DNA from 2 places in the Erwinia sp. Eh17-17 genome. Region 1 is predicted to be linked to the other one. Evidence: predicted binding sites of a transcription regulator. Region 1 holds the regulator's gene; the other holds the start of a gene.

Region 1 (5,094 bases):
GTCACCACTTTCGCTGGGGTATGATGGCGCGCTAAAATTTTGCCGCTGCTGATTATTCAGACGGCACAACGGCCCTATTCATCAGTAATCCAGCCTTTCAGTACGACGATTCCTATGGCAAAAGAGAACACGGACCGCACGACGATCGATCTGTTCGCAGATGAACGGCGCCCGGGGCGACCCAAGACCAATCCGCTAACGCGTGATGAGCAGCTGCGTATCAATAAACGCAATCAGCTTAAGCGTGATAAAGTGCGCGGCCTGAAACGCGTTGAGCTGAAAATGAACAGCGAGGCGGTAGATGTCCTGAACCAGCTGGCTTTCGAGCGTAATATGAGCCGCAGCGAGCTGATTGAAGAGATGCTGCTGGAACAGTTGCAGCGCCATCAGCCCTGAGCGTATCCGGGCCTTAGCACTCAGCGACAAAACCAGCAGTATTACTCGTTTATCCGCTCACAGCGGTCTGTTATCATTAACGCTATCTGCGAAAAATCAGCAGTCTCCATATCATTAAGATTCAAGAGGTTATTAAACTCATGGCACTCGTCGGCATTTTCTTTGGTAGCGATACAGGTAATACCGAAAACATTGCAAAAATGATCCAGAAGCAACTGGGGAAAGATGTTGCAGAAGTTCGTGATATTGCTAAAAGCAGCAAAGAAGACCTTGAAGCCTTTGATATTCTGCTGCTCGGCATCCCCACCTGGTACTACGGTGAGGCCCAGTGCGACTGGGATGACTTCTTCCCGACGCTGGAAGAGATCGACTTCAACGGTAAACTGGTGGCGCTGTTTGGCTGTGGCGATCAGGAAGACTATTCCGAGTATTTCTGCGACGCAATGGGCACTATTCGCGACATCATCGAGCCGAACGGTGCGGTGATCGTTGGTCACTGGCCAAGTGAGGGCTATCATTTCGAAGCCTCTAAAGGCATGGCTGATGACAACCACTTCTTAGGCCTGGCCATTGACGAAGATCGCCAGCCTGAACTCACCAACGAGCGTGTTGATCGGTGGGTAAAACAGATTTTTGATGAGCTTCAGCTGCAAGACATCATCGAAGCATAACCACAACCACTTGATGTGGGAGGTATCTCACATCAAGAAAGTGGTTTTTCCTATAGAAGTAATAGATACATGTTTGTAACTTTCACCTGCAAAACTGTACAATAACCCCATCGGTTACCCGCTTTCTCAGCGCCTGCCCCTTTTTGAAGGACGTGAGTCGCCCAAAGGGCGATGAGATGAGGCAGATCGAAATGTTAACCTGACATAATTCGGGCGCGCGCTTCCCTGGATGTAATGACACTTATCCTTACATCCCTTGCGGTTTCAGGCATCCCTTTTGGTTTTCATTTCGCAGTATCAGTTCTATACTGAAACGCACTCGTTCTTAGCGCCGACCGATGTTCAGGGCTTTTCAGCCACTAAGTGACTAGCAAAGTAACAGGACAATATCCGCATGACTGACAATAACACCGCATTAAAGAAGGCCGGCCTGAAAGTCACGCTTCCCCGACTGAAAATTCTGGAAGTGCTTCAGGAGCCAGAGGGCCATCACGTCAGTGCGGAAGACTTGTACAAACGCCTGATTGATATGGGCGAAGAAATTGGTCTGGCCACGGTTTACCGCGTGCTGAACCAGTTTGATGACGCGGGGATCGTTACCCGCCACAACTTCGAAGGCGGTAAATCCGTTTTCGAACTGACCCAGCAGCACCACCACGATCATCTGATCTGCCTGGACTGCGGTAAAGTCATTGAATTCAGAGACGAATATATTGAGGAGCGTCAGCGTGAGATCGCTACGCGTCACGGTATCAAACTGAGTAACCATAGTCTGTATCTTTATGGTCACTGTTCTCTGGGCGACTGTCGTGAAGATGAGACGCTGCACGATAAATAATCTGCCAGGTTCAGTGTAAAAACCGGTGGCTCAGCCACCGGTTTTTTTATGCCTGCTATAACCGCTCTTCACGGCTGTAACGCAGCCCGTCGGCACTGACTGCCCGTATCAGCACCTCACCCACCGCGACCTCTGGCTGATGGTCATCATCGTAACGCTGCCAGCGTTTTCCAGCATCCGTGCTGTACTGAATGGTCAGGCCCGGTAACGCAATGTTTGCCTGCAGTTTCCCTCCGATGATATGTGCACCCGGCTGTGGCACACGGTAATCAATCCCGCGCCGATCCAGTTTTGCCAGTTCTCGCTGCCCGACAATATTAGCAAAACGCTGCCAGTCCTGGCGCAGAGCCTGGCGATCGACGAACTCAGTTTTACCACCGATATACTCTTTGCCCGCCTGGTAATCCTGCTCCCATGACGCCTGGTGCCACGCACGTTCAGCTACGGGCAGCACGTGCGGGAACATCATATAGTCGACATCAGCATCGCTACGTACCGTCTCACTCCACAGCTGGGCAGACAGGCCGTAAGCGCCTGCCCAGGCTTTATCAGACCTGGCACTGAAGGTATTTCCGTCGCGATCGACCGAGGTTTCAGCATTTTGCGGCAGGTTATCTGGTGCAAAGCTGAATATCTTACGTTCATCGTTGAAGCGCGTTCCCCAGTAATAACCCCGCTCCTGCGGGTTAACCTCATAGGGGAAATCCATATAGACATAGTCAGGGTTAGAGATGATCACCTGGTAGCCTTTATTCGCCCAGTCGCTGGCGCTGTCGTACCCTCCCCAGTAAAGCGTATCCCAGAAGTTAACGGCTACTTGCTTTGTCGCGAACTCCCCTGCATCGCGGGCATCTTTCAGGCCATCCTGCCATGCCTGCATACGGTCAATACCGTGAGACTTAGCCAGATGGCTGACCTTCAGCGCAAAATAGCTGGGAAGGTGGGCGAAGTCAGCGACCTTGCCCGCTTTTATCATCTTCTGACAGACTTGTGATTTTGCCCACGGCTTATCTTCACGGCTCAAATCAAGCAGCCCTTTTCCTTTTTCCGCACGACCGGGAAGAATATCGCTGTAGCCGGGACCAAAGTGGATATTTTTTGCCTCATCGCCGCCAAAATGCCAGCGTGTCAGCGGCTGCCCGGCCTGCTGATGCATGGCCTGAATTTCGCTTATCACTTTATCAACAAAGTGCAGCGAAGAGTCCAGGCAGGGATTGAGATAGCTGGTGCGATCGTAAAGCTGAACGGACGTCGTATTCGAGTTATCCGTCGGGTCGATAAGCCGGTATTCATTGGCTTCACTGACCTTGCCCTCTTTTATCAACCGCTGATGACGTGCTTCCATGGAGATCACAGCGGCTCTGGCATGTGCCGGCATATCCACTTCAGGGATCACCGTAATTCCACGGGCATCTGCATATTTCACTATTTCAATATAGTCGTCACGGCTGAAGAAACCGCTTCCGCTGGTGTTACTGAAGGGACCAGAACCCAGCTGCGGTAACAGGCAGTGTTGTTCACTCAGATCGTGACAGCGTCTGGCCCCCACGGTGGTCAGCTCCGGCAGGCCTGGAATCTCAATACGCCATCCTTCGTCATCAGTCAGATGAAAATGAAAAACGTTAATCTTCCAGGCAGCAAGCTGGTCCAGCATGCGCAGAATAACGGCCTTACTGTGGAAATTGCGCCCAACATCGAGGAAAACACCGCGATAGGCAAACCGCGGCGCATCAACAGCTTCCAGCGTCGCAATCTTGTTGCTGCCATCGGCAGGCAGCAGGGAGAGAATCGACTGTAAACCATAAAACACCCCCTGGGCATCGTAGCCGACGATCTCCGCCTTTTTCTGGCTAATGCTGAGGGTATACGCCCCTGATTTTGGTGAATTACGGTCGAATTTTGTCACATCAATTCGTGTGGTCACAGGGTAGCCAGCAGCATTCAGCGGCACGCCGAGCAGTTTAAAGCGTTGTGCAACAGCTTCGGCCTGATTTGATGACAGCGTGGTCAAATTCAGGCTGACTCCCTGACTCAGGTCAGCATCTTCAGGCAACACGTTAACCTTCAGCGGAGTGGGTAAAATCTGACCGCGCAGTGCGCTGGCGGGAAGCAGTGCAATATCGCTGTTTTTCTCAAAGCGGCTGGCGGGCATCATCAGAATGTTTTTATCTTCCGCGATACGCTTCCAGTGTTCACCCAATGGAACGACAAAGTTGTTCAGATCGTCAGTATCAGTCACGCTGATAATTTTAGGCTGCGCATCGCCAGAGGTGACATACCAGCGCGGCATCACATCCGTGCTAAATAGCTGCCAGTATTCGTTAATGATGGGGATCGTAATGGAGGCCCCCGCACTGATACCGCGGAACTTCTCAGTCGGTTCCAGTCGCGTTAAATCACCGACGATATGCACCATACGGAACTGATCGTTCTCTACCGCCAGCGTTTTGTGCACATTACTCATATAGATGGCCCAGTCTCTGCGGGTAATCGCCGGGCCGTTATTGGTGAGCGTAATCGTTGCACGATTGCAGGAAGCAAAGTCGGCGCCAAGCATCGCACAATTCACGCCATGTGATGCCGCCAGATTGTCAGTTACCTGATACTTCACGCCAAACTGGCTGATTTGTTCGACCAGCGAACGGTCGGCCATCACTGAACCGTTACCCAGACTCATCACCACAGCGATCGTCAGTAAACTCATTTTTTGCCATTTCATTACGGCACCCCTCCCTGTTATTTATTGATTAGACTGCTGAATTTCCTTCCATAATTGTCCGCAACTGCTTTCGATAGCCTCGCCTCCGCCCATCTTTTCAGCATCCAGGCAGCGCTGGTAGTCCAGCACGCGCACGGTTTCTTTTTTAGCAAAGTCCTGATGCTGAGGCTGCCGGGACAAAACATCCAACAACCGGCGGCAGGATTGCATTTTCACTGTTTTCCCGTCGGCCTGGTTGATGCAGTGACGATAGGCCTCTCGCTCCTGCGTGGTCAGGCTGTAACAGGCACAGAGCGCGGTAACTATCGTTGTGATAACCAGCGTTTTTTTCATATCCATACTCCGGAAATGTCGGGGAGATCAGAACAGGGTAAAAGGCGCTATCACCATAAATTTGACGTCTTTTTCATCCTGGAAAATATTGTTGTAGCCACCGCTATAGCTGGGAATATTGCTGTGATTGTCATAAC
Region 2 (5,094 bases), 480 kb from region 1:
CTATCTGGTGGGCAACATTGACGAAGTCAGCGGCGATATGATGACGGTGATAAAGCAGCGCCCGGACCCGAAAAACCTCTCGCAGCTGCGCGATGTGGAAAATGAAGACCAGGCCAGCGCGCTGCTGCGCTTTGCTAACGGTGCCCACGGCGTGATTGAAACCTCACGCATTGCCTGCGGCAGCAAAATGGGCCTGACCTATGTGGTGACGGGCACCAAAGGCAGCCTTCGCTATACCCAGGAGCGCATGGCGGAGCTGGAGCTGTACCTCCATGACGATCCGGCGGGGCGTCAGGGCTTCAAAACCATTCTGACCGGTCCGGCACACCCGGACTATGCGGCATTTTGCATCTCTGCCGGGCATGGCATCGGCTTTAACGATCAGAAAACGGTGGAAGTGCGCGACCTGATCAACGGCATTGCCGCAGATGATCGCATGTGGCCAGACTTTGCAGAAGGGTTACAGGTATCGAAAGTGCTGGAGGCAATCGCCATCTCGGCCGCTGAAAGGCGCTGGATGAAAGTGTAATCCTCTCTTCAGGCCGGGTTGACCCGGCCTTTTTCTTTACCTGTCCTGTTTCCCGCCAGACTTGTCCCGCGATAAGCCGTTTAAATTGTTCGCTATTAAATGTATGATAATAAGACTCATTTTCAACGGAATGTCCAGGATGAAAAAACGATTCTCCTTCCCGGTGCTGTGCGCGGTGCTGGTTGCCGCCGCGCTTGTCTTCGTCGTGTCGGTCCGCAGTTGCTCAACACAGCACTCAGCAGCAGAGCCGGACTCCCCTCCGGCAGCGTCGCCACATGCTGCGGCGGCCCCTGGCGACACCCAGGCGCAGCAGGGCTGGCCGCGCACGCTGCAAACCCCCAAAGGACCGCTGACGCTGCAACAGCCTCCTGAGCGTATTGTCTCTACCAGCGTTACCATCACCGGCACCCTGCTGGCGATTCATGCCCCGCTGGTGGGTTCCGGAGCGACCAGCCGTAACAGCATCGTCTCTGACGATCGGGGATTTTTTAAGCAGTGGAGCGCCGAGGCAAAAAAGGTCGGGCTGCAGCCCTTATATATTTCTGAGCCAAACGCCGAGGCGATTGCCGCTGCGGCACCTGACCTGATTGTGATATCTGCCACCGGGGGCGACTCGGCGCTGAAGCTGTACGATCAGCTTTCGGCGATTGCCCCGACGCTGGTGATCGACTACGGCGATAAAAGCTGGCAGCAGCTGGCGGTGCAGCTGGGGCAGATCACCGGGCATGAGAAAGATGCCCGTGAGGTCACTGACCGTTTTGAACAGCGGGTGCAGGCGGTGAAGCAGGCGATTGCGCTGCCGCCGCAGCCTGTCTCGGCGCTGGTTTATTATGAAGACGGTCGCGGGGTAAACCTGTGGAGTCAGGCTTCAGCTCAGGGCAAGCTGCTGACGGAGCTGGGCTTTACGCTGGCGATGCCCCCTGCTGAAGTACACGGCGGCACCAGCATGGGCAAGCGTAACGATATTATTCAGCTTTCAGGCGAGAATATGGCCGCAGGCCTGACCGGAAAAAGTATGCTGCTGTTTGCCGCAGACGATGCCACGGTGGGCCGGGTGCGTACGAACCCGTTCCTGGAACATCTGGCTGCGGTCAAGGACGGGCAGGTTTATGCGATGGGGCCGGATACCTTCCGTCTTGATTATTACAGTGCCAGCAATATGCTGGACAGTATCGAACAGCATTTTAAGCCGCGCTAACGCTCTGTCTATCAGGGGCTGGCCTTATTCCGCTTAACCCCTGGTATGCGACGCCGTTTACGAATGTGTTACCGGCGCTGACTCTTCTGCCGGGACAGGTGGCTCCGGTGTCAGCGTGGCCCGGCGCAGCGTGCCGACCAGACTGGCCAGCACCACCGCCACCCCGGCGGCTGCGGCACCAAACGACAACACGCTCACGACAGGCGCGAACAGCTTACCCAGCACCCCAAGGCCCAGCGCGCCGATAGAATCTCCGGTGACGTCCTGGGCGGTACCCAGACTGTTGACGCGCCCCAGCAGTGCATCAGGCGTGTGATGCTGAATCAGCATATATTGCAGCAGCGAGGCAATGGCATTGCAGTAGCCATACACCACAAGAGCGAGCAGGGCAGGGATAAAGTGGCTGTACAGCCCCAGCGAGGCAATGGCGAGGAACGCACAGGTGGCGCTGACCAGCACCAGCACCCCCGGCCGATCGTGACGCGGCACCCAGCCGCTGGTAAAGGCACCGATCATCGCTCCCAGCGGCACCGCCGAGTACATCAGGCCGATGGCGGAAGCGTTCGCATGATAGCTGACGGCCAGCGCCGGGAACAGGATACGCACTGCGCCGACGATGCTCACCAGCATACCCAGCAGCACCACCGACCCCACCACCTTTTGCTGGCAGACAAACCGTACGCCGCTGGCCAGCGCGCGCAGCGGGTGTTCCGGCTCCTGCACGTCCGGCTTCATGGTCGGCAGGCGCACCAGCGGGATCAGCGTTGCCAGCGTGCCGACGGCGGCCACGGCAAAGGCCCACTCCACCCCACCGGCGACAATAATCACCCCGCCAATCGCCGGGGAGAGGATCGCCCCCAGACGCACGGTGACCATACTCAGCGCACCCGCCGCGCCGAGATTCTCCCGCCCGACCAGCAGCGGGATCACCGCCATCAGTGCGGTCATTCCCAGGGCACCGAAGAAGCCATCCCAGGCCGCCAGAACGTACAGCGCCCACAGCGACGGCGCAGGAAGAAACGCGTTCAGGCTCAGAGCGGCAAAGCCAATACCGCAGGTGCCACGGGCAAACAGGATCAGTTTACGGCGATCAAGGCGGTCGGCGAGGATACCGCCGAGCATCAGCCCGATAAACATACCGACTCCGTCCAGCATCACCGCCACGCCCACCTGCAGGGTGGAACCCGTCATGGCCTGGATCTGAATCGGGACGCCGACAGCCAGCATCCCGAGTGAGAATACGGATAACATGCGCGCGCAAAAAATGGCGCGGAAGTGAGCGTTATTTTTCAGCAGACTGAAATCAAGCAGGATGGAGGGCTTAGCCATGAGTTTCCATGTAGTTGATGAAGCCGATGCCTGCGGCCGGAACGCTGTCCGGTGCGGCGCGTAAGGATGCCGATGTTTTTCTGGCGGAGCGCATGGTAACATATTTGATTAGTAACGTTAATGATAATAATACTCATATTCATTTGCATATGAAGAGGATCTGTCAGGGATGTCATTGCAGCAAACTTCCCCCGGTACGGCCGCGCTGTCGCAAGGTGTTTCGCGCAGCGCTGGCGTCATTATCTGCCTGTTGTTACTGGCCTTTGTCAGCCTGGCCAGCCTGATGCTGGGGGCAAAATCCATTGCCCCGGCGCTGGTGTGGCAGAGCTTATCCGGCCAGCTCACTAACGCTGACAGCATCATTATTCTGAATGCCCGCCTGCCGCGCACGCTGGCCGGGATACTGGTCGGCCTGGCGCTCGGCGGTGCCGGGGCGGTGATCCAGGCGCTGACGCGCAACCCGCTGGCCGACCCGGGAATACTGGGCGTCAACGCCGGGGCCAGCTTTGCCATGGCTATCGGCATTACGCTGTTTGGCGTCAGCGGAATGGCGGGCTGGCTTGGCTTTGCCTGGGGCGGCGCACTGATCGCCAGCATTGCGGTCTGGGCTATCGGCACCCTGAGCGGCGGCCGGGTGAATCCGGTGCGCCTGACGCTGGCCGGAGTGGCGCTCAGCGCGGTGCTGGGCGGCCTGACCTCGTCCCTGTCGCTGCTGAATCCGCAAACCTTTGACCAGCTGCGCTTCTGGCAGGCGGGCACGCTTGATATCCGCTCGATGGACAATCTGCTGCTGGTCGCTCCGGCGATTATCGCCGGGGCCGTGCTGGCGCTGGCGGTATCACGCTCGCTTAACAGCCTGAGCATGGGGGAAGATATTGCCGCCGCGCTGGGGACGCGGGTGGTGCTTATCCGCCTGCTGGCGCTGCTGGCGGTGATGCTGCTGTGCGGATCGTCCACCGCGCTGGTGGGGCCGATTGGCTTTGTCGGCCTGATGGTGCCGCACGTGGCGCGCTGGTGGGTGGGGGCTGACCAGCGCTGGATACTGATCTATTCCTTTCTGATGGCCCCGGTGCTGCTGCTTACCGCCGATATCGCTGGGCGATTTATGGCGCAGGGCGAGCTGCGGGTGTCCATTGTCACCGCCCTGATAGGCGCTCCGGTGTTGATCTGGCTGGTACGTCAGCGCAGGCATTAGGCTATTTTCCCCGGCATTTTGAATCAGGATTTAAGAGAGAACGACATGCACAGCAAAACATTACTGATCGGTCGCGTGGACAGCTGGCTGAATCTGCGTCTGGCGTCGCGGGTGCTGTGGGTCAACCTGACGCTGCTGCTGCTGGCCGCGCTGCTGGCGCTGTTTGCCCTGTGTTACGGCACGCTGAGCATCAGCCCCGGCCAGGTATGGCAGGCGCTGCAGGGAGAAGGACCCCGCGGTTTTATCACGGTGATAGGGCAGTGGCGTGCGCCGCGCGCGGTGATGGCGGTGGTGCTCGGCGCAGGGCTTGGTGTCAGCGGGGCGATTTTCCAGTCGGCGATCCGCAACCCGCTCGGCAGCCCGGACGTGGTTGGCTTTAACACCGGGGCCTTTACCGGGGCGCTGGTGGTGATTATCGGCTTCAGCGGCAGCTATTATCAGATTGCCGCCGGGGCGCTGATCGGCGGCATCGGCGCAGCTGCGCTGGTCTATCTGCTGGCGTGGCGTCAGGGGATTGTCGGATTCCGGCTGATTATTGTCGGGATCGGCGTGGGGGCGGTGCTGTCGGCGCTCAATACCTGGCTGATTGTCAGCGCTTCGCTGGAGAGTGCGATGAGTGCCGCGCTGTGGGGCGCGGGTTCGCTCAACGGCATCACCTGGGCGAAAGGCCAGCCTGCGCTGCTGCTGGTGCCGCTGACGATACTTATTGCGCTGCTGCTCGGCCGCCGTCTGCAGCTGATGGAAATGGGCGATGACAGCGCGCGGGCGCTGGGGGTCAATGCCGAATCCAGCCGTCTGTGGCTGATGCTGTGCGGCATTATCCTCACGGCCATTGCCACCGCC

The links. Region 1 encodes Fur, which represses iron uptake genes when iron is present. Its sites were predicted from a motif close to ATAATAATGAGAACNACTATCAA; they were not measured.
Region 2: a site for Fur is predicted at 3,177-3,199, ahead of fepD (Fe(3+)-siderophore ABC transporter permease). Genes of this name have one in related genera too.

What each region holds. Positions count from the first base shown of each region.
Region 1 covers NZ_JBDFQT010000002.1:587,781-592,874, forward strand. The annotation lists gene ybfE (LexA regulated protein) at 115-396, shown strand; gene fldA (flavodoxin FldA) at 537-1,067, shown strand; gene fur (ferric iron uptake transcriptional regulator) at 1,462-1,905, shown strand; gene ABEH87_RS08150 (beta-N-acetylhexosaminidase) at 1,961-4,624, opposite strand; gene chiQ (ChiQ/YbfN family lipoprotein) at 4,646-4,957, opposite strand; gene ABEH87_RS08160 (OprD family outer membrane porin) at 4,985-5,094, opposite strand, start outside.
Region 2 covers NZ_JBDFQT010000002.1:112,470-117,563, reverse strand. The annotation lists gene ABEH87_RS05905 (Gfo/Idh/MocA family oxidoreductase) at 1-529, shown strand, start outside; gene fepB (Fe2+-enterobactin ABC transporter substrate-binding protein) at 669-1,727, shown strand; gene entS (enterobactin transporter EntS) at 1,785-3,056, opposite strand; gene fepD (Fe(3+)-siderophore ABC transporter permease) at 3,226-4,251, shown strand; gene fepG (iron-enterobactin ABC transporter permease) at 4,297-5,094, shown strand, end outside.